3 regions of the Enterococcus sp. DIV0724b genome follow, and region 2 is predicted to be linked to each of the others. Evidence: riboswitches for the same ligand, from Rfam matches in the RefSeq annotation. Region 2 holds a riboswitch; each other region holds the start of a gene.

Region 1 (3,263 bases), 730 kb from region 2:
ATGCTATCGATTTCTGTTCAAATGACAGGGATAGCCATTTTGATCGTCCCAATTTCAATGATCTTAATTATGATTGTTGTGAAAAATTCGCAAAAATACTTTAAAACACAACAAGAATATCTAGGTGTCATCAATGGTAAAGTAGAAGAAACAATCGGTGGCTATAACATCGTCCGTCTATTCAATGATGAAGAAAATTCACTTAAAGAATTTAAAACTCAAAACGATGTCTTATTCAAATCAGCTTGGAAATCACAATTTCTTTCAGGTTTGATGCAACCCATTATGAACTTTGTCGGAAATCTAGGTTATGTTGCCGTAGCGATCTTTGGTGGAATCTTAGCTTATAATGGCACAATCACAGTCGGTGATATTCAAGCGTTCATCCAATACGTACGAAACTTAACACAACCTATTGCGCAATTGGCTCAAGTATCTAACTTACTTCAATCAATGGCAGCAGCAGCTGAACGTGTCTTTGAATTCCTTGAAGAAGATGAAGAAGCACAAACTGTTCCAAACCCGGTTAAAATCGATAAAGCAAAAGGTATGGTCGACTTTGAACATGTTCGTTTTGGTTATACACCCGATAAAATCATTATCAATGATTTCAGTTCCCATGTTGATCCAGGCCAAACTGTAGCGATCGTAGGTCCTACTGGTGCAGGGAAAACAACAATGGTTAAGCTATTGATGCGGTTTTACGATGTAACATCTGGTGCGATTAAAATCGATGGTCATAATATCAAAGACTTTAATCGTGCAGACTTACGTAAAAATATCGGGATGGTTTTACAAGATACTTGGTTATTTAAAGGAACGATCATGGAAAACCTTCGTTATGGTCGCCTAGATGCAACAGATGAAGAAGTTTACGCGGCAGCCAAAGCTGCTCACGTTCACCACTTTATCCAAACGTTACCTGGCGGCTACAACATGGAATTAAATGAAGAATCGTCAAATATTTCCCAAGGTCAAAAACAATTATTAACGATTGCTCGTGCAATCTTGGCGGACAAACCGATTTTGATTCTTGATGAAGCAACGTCATCTGTTGATACAAGAACAGAAGGCTTGATTCAAGGCGCCATGAATAACTTGATGGCTGGCCGTACTTCTTTTGTTATCGCTCACCGTTTATCAACGATCAAAGATGCAGATAAAATTCTTTATATGCAGGACGGCGATATCAAAGAACAAGGTACACATGAAGAACTCCTTGCTGAAGGTGGCTACTATGCGTCACTTTATAACTCTCAATTTGAAGAGTTAGAGGAGTAAAAACTTGTAAAAGAGAGGCCGATACAAAAGCGTTTAGCTCCGAGAAATAAGCTGCTTTTTTCTCGCCGTTTATTCGGATTTAGAGCGTGGGATAAAACTGTTCTTTAGTTTTATCCCACGCTTTTTTTTTATTTGCTAGAATAAATCTTTCTGAATTCGCTTGATTTTAAATTAAGAAAAAATAAAGACTCTTGAAATAACTTGAAAAAATTTTTTTCCAGCGTTATTCTTTAATCAAATAAATAGATAAATAACCTTGTTAGGTGAGGCTCCTATACAAACAGAGGCTATTGCGCAGAAACGTCGAAAGACGCCAATGTGTAAAACAGGAATTGTCGAATTAAGGCTTTTCATAAAATAGCTAAGAAATTTTCTTTACGTTGTATAGTGCTAAAACTCAGACGATGAGATTGATTAAAAGTCAAACGTCTTAAGGAAAAATGTTTGGCTTTTTTCTTTTGGTAAATTAGAAAACTATTTTATTTACTGAATGTATACCGTCTTAGTACTTACTTGTGTTTTTTTGGAGTGTGGTTGAATAACGCAAAAAAAGACTGCTAAAAGATTCGCTCCTATCTATTAGGGAATAGAATCTTTTAGCAGTCTTTTTGGGAAATGCTTATGGTTCTTGTTTGATTAGTTTTTTAATGAATATAGGAATGAAGGGATTTATCACATGTATACGTCGAAAGAAAAGAATTTTACTCCAGTTATTTTTAGTGTTGTACTTTTTTCATTACTAAGTTTTTTAGTTGTTAAAAATGTAAGTTGGTTTACAAATTTAGATTCATGGATTTATCAATTTAATTGGAAGCCAAATGAAACACTGACTAGTTTCGTGAATCTATTTGCAAAAACTGCTACAATCGTGCCTATTTTTAGTTTGAGTCTTATCGTGTCATTTGTTCTATGGAAAAATAAGCATAAGCTACTAGCAGTTTGGATGAGCAGTAATGTTTTAGTAGTCAGTGCTTTAGGCTTTATACTTAAGAATTTTGTTGCTCGGCCACGACCTAATGTGGAACAGTTAGCCGAGAAAAGCTCTTACAGTTTCCCAAGTGGGCATTCTCTTTTAGCCATGTGTCTAACTTGTTCTGTTATTTTGATCGTACACACATTTTATCCAAGGAAAACGAAAAATTACAGGATTTTAAAAAATGTATTGCTTCTTTATGTTCTTTTGATTGGCTTGAGTCGAATTTACTTAAGAGTTCATTATCCGAGCGATGTGATTGCAGGGTTTCTTTTAAGTTTTTCTTGGGTGAATTTTTCTTATATCTGCCTTCAAAGGTTGTATCTTAATAGAACATTCACATCACGAGAAGCTAAAAAAAAGTTTGTGCAAAGAACCATTTTGGCTAGCTTAACTGTACTTTTACTGGCCGTTGCGGGAGCTTCTGTATATGGTGCAACAGTCTTTAATAATGTTCAAAAAACGGCTGACAAAATGTATCAGCCGCTGAATCGAAAAACAAAGCCTGCAGAGCTTAATAATAGTAAACCTGTTAGTTTTTTACTTTTAGGGATCGCAAATGATTCAAAGCGTAAAACAGATCTTCGAGCGAATACGATTATGGTCGTGACTGTCAATAATCAATTAAAGAAGACGACAATCACAAGTATTCCTAGAGATGCTTATGTAGAAATCGTTGGAAAAGAGGGTGTATACGACAAAATTAACCATGCCCATTCTTTTGGCGGTGATGAGATGATGATCAATACTGTCGAGCATTATTTAGACATTCCGATCAATCACTATTTTGTCATCAATATGGATGGATTAGCTGCATTGAGTGATGCGGTTGGTGGTGTTACTGTCAATAATGATTTTGAGTTTGATGCAGAAGGAATTCATTATCCAAAAGGAGAGCAGCATTTAGGCGGTTGGGAAACATTGCAATATGCAAGAATGCGCTATGAAGATCCTTTAGGAGACTATGGGAGACAAAAAAGACAGCGGGAAGTAACGATTCAGCTTACCA
Region 2 (3,263 bases):
TCAATTTGAATTCAAGATCATTTAAAAAAAGTGAAACATTGATCGTTGTAATGTTAGATTCAGCTGTATCAGACAAATCGTTGATTTCTTCACCAATATAGTACATTTCTTGTTTGATGCGCCAACAATGTCTTTCCAATATTTTTCCAGCTGGAGTAGGTTGACATTCAGAACCATTTCTATAAAATAGCGAAGTGCCGATTTCATCTTCGAGATTTCTTATTTGTTTACTCAGTGCAGCTTGTGAGATGCCTAGTATATCACTGGCTCTAGTAAATTGTTTTTGTTCGCAGAGGGCCAAAAAGTAATTTAAATGAGTTAATTCCATGATTTCGTGCTCCTTTCAATGGGAAATTAAAAGATAAATTGAAGTTGCTTTATTAGATAGTCATGTGTCTTAGAACGTGTAAAACTTGAGGCATAACCAATAGAAATATTTCTAAAAGGCCCATCGATGATTTCAACAGAATTAACATTCAAGTAATTAGGAAGTGAATCTGTTAAGGAGTATGGTAAAAGCGCTACACCAAAGTCTTGATCGACTAAGTTTAAAATGGATATTGTTGAAGGTAGTTCATAATGATGATTGTATTTAAGTTTAGGATGAGCTGTTTCTATCCAAGAATCAATTACTATTTTTTCATAAATTTGATTGGAATAATTTATTAGCGGGATTTGAAGTAAATGCTCCGCTGAGACTTCATCTAAGTCAGAAAATTTGTTGTTATTACTGATAAAAAGCACATATGATTCAGATAAAATTAAGTCACTCATTATCTTAGGATTTGTTTCAGAGAGGATTCCGATTGCTATATCAATTTCTCCTTTTTCCAAAACTTCTTCTAGATTGTTATAATAGCAATAATCGATTGAAACAGAAGGATAGTTCGTGTGAAAGTCAGTTAATAATTTTGCCATTAGATAATCAGTGTCAGCCAAATTAGTTCCAATTCTGATAAGTGCAGTTTCGCCACTATGAACAAGCTGATTAATTTCATCAATAGCCATTTCAAACTCGTGAAAAATATTTTCCCCTCTTTTTTTTAAAACCATCCCTTCAGGTGTTAACGTATTATTACCGTAATCTCTAGTTATTAATTGTGCATTCAATTCCTGCTCTAATTCTCGAATATGAGTGCTTAAATAAGGTTGAGAGATGCCTAATTCTTCTGAAGTTTTTGTGAAGCTTTTATTTTTACATAATGCTAAAAAATAATCTAAATGTTTTAGTTTCATTTGCTCATCCCCTTCATTCGAATAAAAAAACTCGTCTCTTACAAGATAAAATAATTTTTTCTGAAATAGTTGTTTTTTTTTAAAACTAAATAAAAAATTAATAGTACATTAAATGAAAAAGGAAAAGGCCCCTTCAATTGGTGATAGCAAACCAATTGAAAGAGCTTCTATCAGTATATTCTAACTGATAAAAAAATGATGAACTTTTTTGCTTATGCACTGTAAATAAGTTATTTACTCATTCATTATAGACTTGAAGACAAAGTTAAACTATTTCATTTTACTTATAGTGGTATTCCTTTTTAGGTAATCAGGTATAAAAATCATTGAGACCATAAATCCCACCTCGCAGGAAAGACGAAGTGGGATTTATCAGAGTTTACTTTGTAAAAAGGAGTATGGATTTATGCATAAACGAAGTTGGGAAGTTCGTTTATACAACTATCATAAATAAAAACATAAAAAAAGACTATTCAGTTTTATTTATAAATATATTCTTTTTTCTTAATGATTTCGCATAAATCTAAAGACTTATTAAAACTACATTCAAAAAAAGTTATAGCTATATAATTTTTTTAGTCTATAAAATACTAGTATAAATCATTAGAATAACAGTGTAATTCTTCTTGTTAGGTGAGGCTCCTATACAAACACAGGCTACTGCCCAAAAATGTCGAGAGACGCCAATGGGTAGAACAGGAATTGTCGAACGAAGGCTTTTCTTAAGGTAGCTAAAAGCAGATGCTTTTTACGTTGTACAGTGCCAAAACTCAACGATTACGAAGACTCACGGCAAAGCGGGCTGAGTTTTCAGTGCGCTCTTTTTGTGTGGAAAGGATGTGGTTAAGGTGCCAGAAGATAGTTCGATCAAGCAGAAATCAACGAAAAGAAAAGAGGATAATCCAGATGCAAAAAGAAATGAAGAACATGATCCATGAAAAAGCTTATCAAAAATTAGCAAATCTATCTATTGATAAAGTCTTAGAAAGTTTTTCCTCTTCGTGGGATGGGTTGAAAGCCAGAGAAGTCCAGCGTTCAAAAGAACAGTTTGGCGTCAATAAAATCACGGATGATAAAAAGAAATCAATTGTCTATACTGTCATAAAATCTTATGTCACACCGTTTACTGTGGTATTAATGATTCTGGCAACCATTTCGTTTTTTACCGAATATGTCTATGCGGAGCCAAGTGAAAAAGATATTGCCGGCGTTTTGATCATGCTTGTTATGGTTTTATTGAGTGGCACTATGACATTAGTCCAATCGGTTAAGTCCAGTAACGCTGTCAATAAACTACAAAATATGATCCAAATCACTGCAACAGTCACTAGAGAAAATAAAGAAATGGAAATTCCTATGGATCAAGTAGTTTGTGGGGATTTAGTGAAACTTTCAGCTGGAGATATGATTCCAGCAGACCTTCGTTTGATTCATGCAAAAGACTTATTTGTATCACAATCAGCTATGACGGGTGAAAGTTTCCCAGTTGAAAAAAAAGTTAAAAATTTTGTTTCAACCAATAATAACCAAACAGATTATGAAAATCTACTATTTTTAGGAAGTAATGTAGTTAGTGGTAGCGGAGTAGGTGTAGTCGTTCGTGTGGGTGACAATACATTATTTGGAAAAATTGCCCAAGATGTAGCGGATGATGAGAAAAAAACCAGCTTTGAATTAGGTGTGAATAAAACGACTTGGTTGTTGATTCGTTTTATGATGGTCATTACACCAGCAGTTTTTTTGATCAATGGCATCACAAAAGGCAATTGGAGTGAAGCGTTGATGTTTGCGATTGCGACAGCAGTTGGTCTTACGCCAGAAATGTTACCAATGATTGTTACGACTAATTTAGTTAAAGGCTCTAGAGATATGGCAAAAGAGGGCACGATCATGAAAAACGTCAATGCCATTCAAAACTTTGGTGCCATGGATATTTTATGTACAGATAAGACGGGGACATTAACCCAAGATAAGGTGATTTTAGAATATCATTACAATACGTCATGTCAAGAAGATCGAGAAGTGTT
Region 3 (3,263 bases), 580 kb from region 2:
CTGCATGAGTAGAGGATGGAGATGTCTATTTTAGTTTGAATTTAACTTGCGTCTTGTCGTCAACTGGTCCTTTTTGTAGTGGTTATTCATAATGTTTAATAGCAATTAGTTGCTTTATTGTCTCTTCATTTTTGATATAATAGATAAGGAAATAGATAGAGGCGTAAGAAAGGATCTGTAAGAATGAAAAAAGCATTAATTAGTAAAACAGTGAATTTATTAGATGGTGGTTGCAATGCTTGTGGAATTATTGAGGATGAAAATTATACATTGACGATAGACGAACAAGTTATTCCTTTAGAAGCATTGACAGTCAATTCTTTGATAACTGCAATAGCGTTAAAAAATGGCTACAAACGTGAATACGAGATAGATGTTATCGATGATTATACGTTATATAAAAAAGAGGATCATCAAGTTACGCTCAAAGAAGAATATGATTTTCTGACGTATACAAATGGGGCAGTGGCAATTGAAACAAGGGATCAAATTACGGACGAGAAGAAATTAGTGGAAAAGGTGAATGAAATATTAGTAGCTTTTTTTAATGTGGAAGAATTGGCGTTTTGTTTTTAAACTACTTTAACGAATGATATCATAGCTTTATTTAGAAACTAGATACAAAAAAATGCTTGTTTTTAACCTTAAAAACAAGCATTTTTTTGTTATTCTATTTGAAAAAGTTCTGACATTCCGATTTTTTCAAATCTTTCTTGTGAGTCAGAAGGTGTTTCGTCATGATCGTAAACCAATAGCTTAAAATCTTCTGTTTTTGGGATTCGTTCGAACGTTTCGCTGTCAGTCAAGAGGATTATTTGCTGACAAAGCCATTCAAGAACCATTTCAATATCTTGCTCATCTTCCACCCAATCATCAAATAGGTGAAGGGAGGCAAAACGTTGATTTTCATCCCAGTCACTGGAATTGTATTTCATTTCTTCTAATTGTATGTTGCTGTGACCTCTACTTGCATAATAATTTGTTGTTTCTTGCCAAAGATCTACAGTATTAAAACAAAGGTTTATTTCACCTTCTTCATAAATATTACAGTCTAATGCAAATGCATAAAAGGTTTCGTCGGAATGATCTAATAAAAAGTTGTCGATGCTATCGGTTAAAAAATTAAAAAAGTACTCTTGTTGTTTTTCTAAAAAGTGTTCCATGCGTATCCTCCAAGTGTTCTGTCTTTTAAACATTGAAACAGATAAAGGGAGGAATGTCTATCTAAAGTTGCTTTTTAAAGTGAAATAGGTATTTTTTAAGAAAATGTAAAGATTTTTTCATTTAAAATAGTTGTTGTCATAATTTACTTTTACTGCAGTGTTAGGTACAGAATAGTTATATTTTAATAACTTAGTTTTAAATTGAACAGCATTTATAAAATTTAATTTGACTTTGTGATTCGATACGCTTATAGTTTAAAATGAATTAAATACTTGTTAGGTGAGGCTCCTATATAAACACAGGCTACTGCTCAGAAATGTCGAAAGACAGGTACGGGTAGGACAAGATTCGTCGAATTAAGGCGTTTTTCAAAGTAGCTAAAGGCAATGCTTTTTACGTTATATAGTGCTAAAACTCAACGAAGAGAAGATCTAGATAAATTGCAAATTCATGGCGAATGCCATGTGTTTAAGTCGCCGTATTCTGATCCCTTCGCTGAGTATTCTTGGTGAGGGATTTTTTCTTTTAGCTAAGAAAAAATGCAATTATCTAATTTTAGTCAAGATTAAACAAATCGATTCAATTTTTATGTTTAGAAAGGAATAAACAATGAAAAAATCTGTAAAAATAGTGACGATTACATTATTATCAATTCTACTTGTAGTTGTGAGTGTAGGCTGTTATGCGGCGATTTCATTCCAAACAGCCAAAGAAAAGAGTGAATCAAAACTTTCCAATAAAAATGAAAACTTTACTGGAGATGAACAAACGAGCGATAAACAAATAACTGTTATGGTCGTTGGGAATGATTCGAGAGATGATGACGAGGATCAAGGTCGTTCAGATACGTTGATGGTGGCTCACTATGATGGAAAAACGAAACAGCCTAAATTGATTTCAATCATGAGAGATAGTTATGTAACATTTCCTGATGGTGGACAAGATAAAATAAATGCAGCATACGCATATGGCGGCGCACAAATGACTAAAGATGTGTTGAAAACCAACTTTGATTTACCAATCAATTACTATGTGGTAATGGATTTTAAAGAGTTTAGTGACATCATTGATGAACTTTATCCAAAAGGGGTCACAATCGATGCTGAAAAAGATATTAATTTAGACGGTGTAGACATTCTTAAAGGAAAGCAAACTTTGCATGGGAATAGTTTATTGCAGTATGCTCGTTTTAGGATGGATGAAGAAGGTGACTTTGGTCGGATCAGACGTCAACAACAAGTGATGGATGCTTTAGTTGAGCAGTCTAAAGATTTGATTCCAGTATGGGAACTACCTCAAGTTGCTGGAAAAATGGTTGGGAAAATTGATACAAATGTACCAACAAGTTTATTGATCGATTTGGCGAAAGATTTTCTTTCTGGAAAAGTGAAGCCATTAAAATCATTATCAGTTCCTGTAGAGGGGACATGGAACTTTAATGATTATACTGAATCTGGAAGCGTGATCGAGCTTGATGAACAGAAGAATGCTGAAGCGATTCAGGAGTTCATGAAGGATAATTAAAAATACAATTGTACAATTAAAAAATTCGTTTGCTCTCTTACATAGTGAGTAGACGAGTTTTTTTGTATAATACTCAAACAAATTAGCTTTTTTCTATGCGATAAGTGCATGCGTATGCTATTCTTTAAGAAAACGGTTTACTATTTTAGAAAGAAGGATTCTACTATGAAAGTCGTGATTATAGGGGCTTCATTTGCGGGAGTATCTGCTGCTTTAGCGATTAGAAAAAAACATCCCAAGGCTGAAATCCATTTAATTGATAAGCAACAAACAATAGGTTATTTGCCTGGAGGAATCAATCTGTATTTCAATGAAACGATCGGTCCTATTGAAACAGCTCAGTTCATTTCAGAAGAACAGCTAGTAGATAACGGTATTTCTTTGTTGTTAAACGCAGAAGTCGTCAGTATGGATTCAAAACAGCGTATTATTAAGTATGAAAAACAAGAATCTGATTTTTTTATGTCATTTGACAAACTGATTTTAGCAACAGGTTCTAGTCAGTGGTCCCAGAAAATTCTCGGTAGTGATTCAGAAAAGGTTTTAAAATATAAATTTTTACAAGGAGTAGTAAA

The links. A riboswitch is a leader RNA that binds a small molecule or an ion and turns the genes downstream of it on or off. The one in region 2 is predicted to bind magnesium.
Region 1: linked by a shared signal. The riboswitch ahead of IGJ02_RS09795 (phosphatase PAP2/LCP family protein) and the one ahead of mgtA (magnesium-translocating P-type ATPase) in region 2 are both predicted to bind magnesium.
Region 3: linked by a shared signal. The riboswitch ahead of IGJ02_RS03820 (LCP family protein) and the one ahead of mgtA (magnesium-translocating P-type ATPase) in region 2 are both predicted to bind magnesium.

What each region holds. Positions count from the first base shown of each region.
Region 1 is NZ_CP172890.1:2,120,305-2,123,567, reverse strand. It holds gene IGJ02_RS09800 (ABC transporter ATP-binding protein) at 1-1,281, shown strand, start outside; M-box (ykoK) riboswitch at 1,530-1,697, shown strand; gene IGJ02_RS09795 (phosphatase PAP2/LCP family protein) at 1,958-3,263, shown strand, end outside.
Region 2 is NZ_CP172890.1:1,386,105-1,389,367, forward strand. It holds gene IGJ02_RS06435 (LysR family transcriptional regulator) at 1-328, opposite strand, end outside; gene IGJ02_RS06440 (LysR family transcriptional regulator) at 355-1,236, opposite strand; M-box (ykoK) riboswitch at 1,855-2,025, shown strand; gene mgtA (magnesium-translocating P-type ATPase) at 2,143-3,263, shown strand, end outside.
Region 3 is NZ_CP172890.1:808,614-811,876, forward strand. It holds gene IGJ02_RS03810 (DUF4809 family protein) at 184-576, shown strand; gene IGJ02_RS03815 (DUF4303 domain-containing protein) at 666-1,163, opposite strand; M-box (ykoK) riboswitch at 1,429-1,597, shown strand; gene IGJ02_RS03820 (LCP family protein) at 1,774-2,688, shown strand; gene IGJ02_RS03825 (FAD-dependent oxidoreductase) at 2,854-3,263, shown strand, end outside.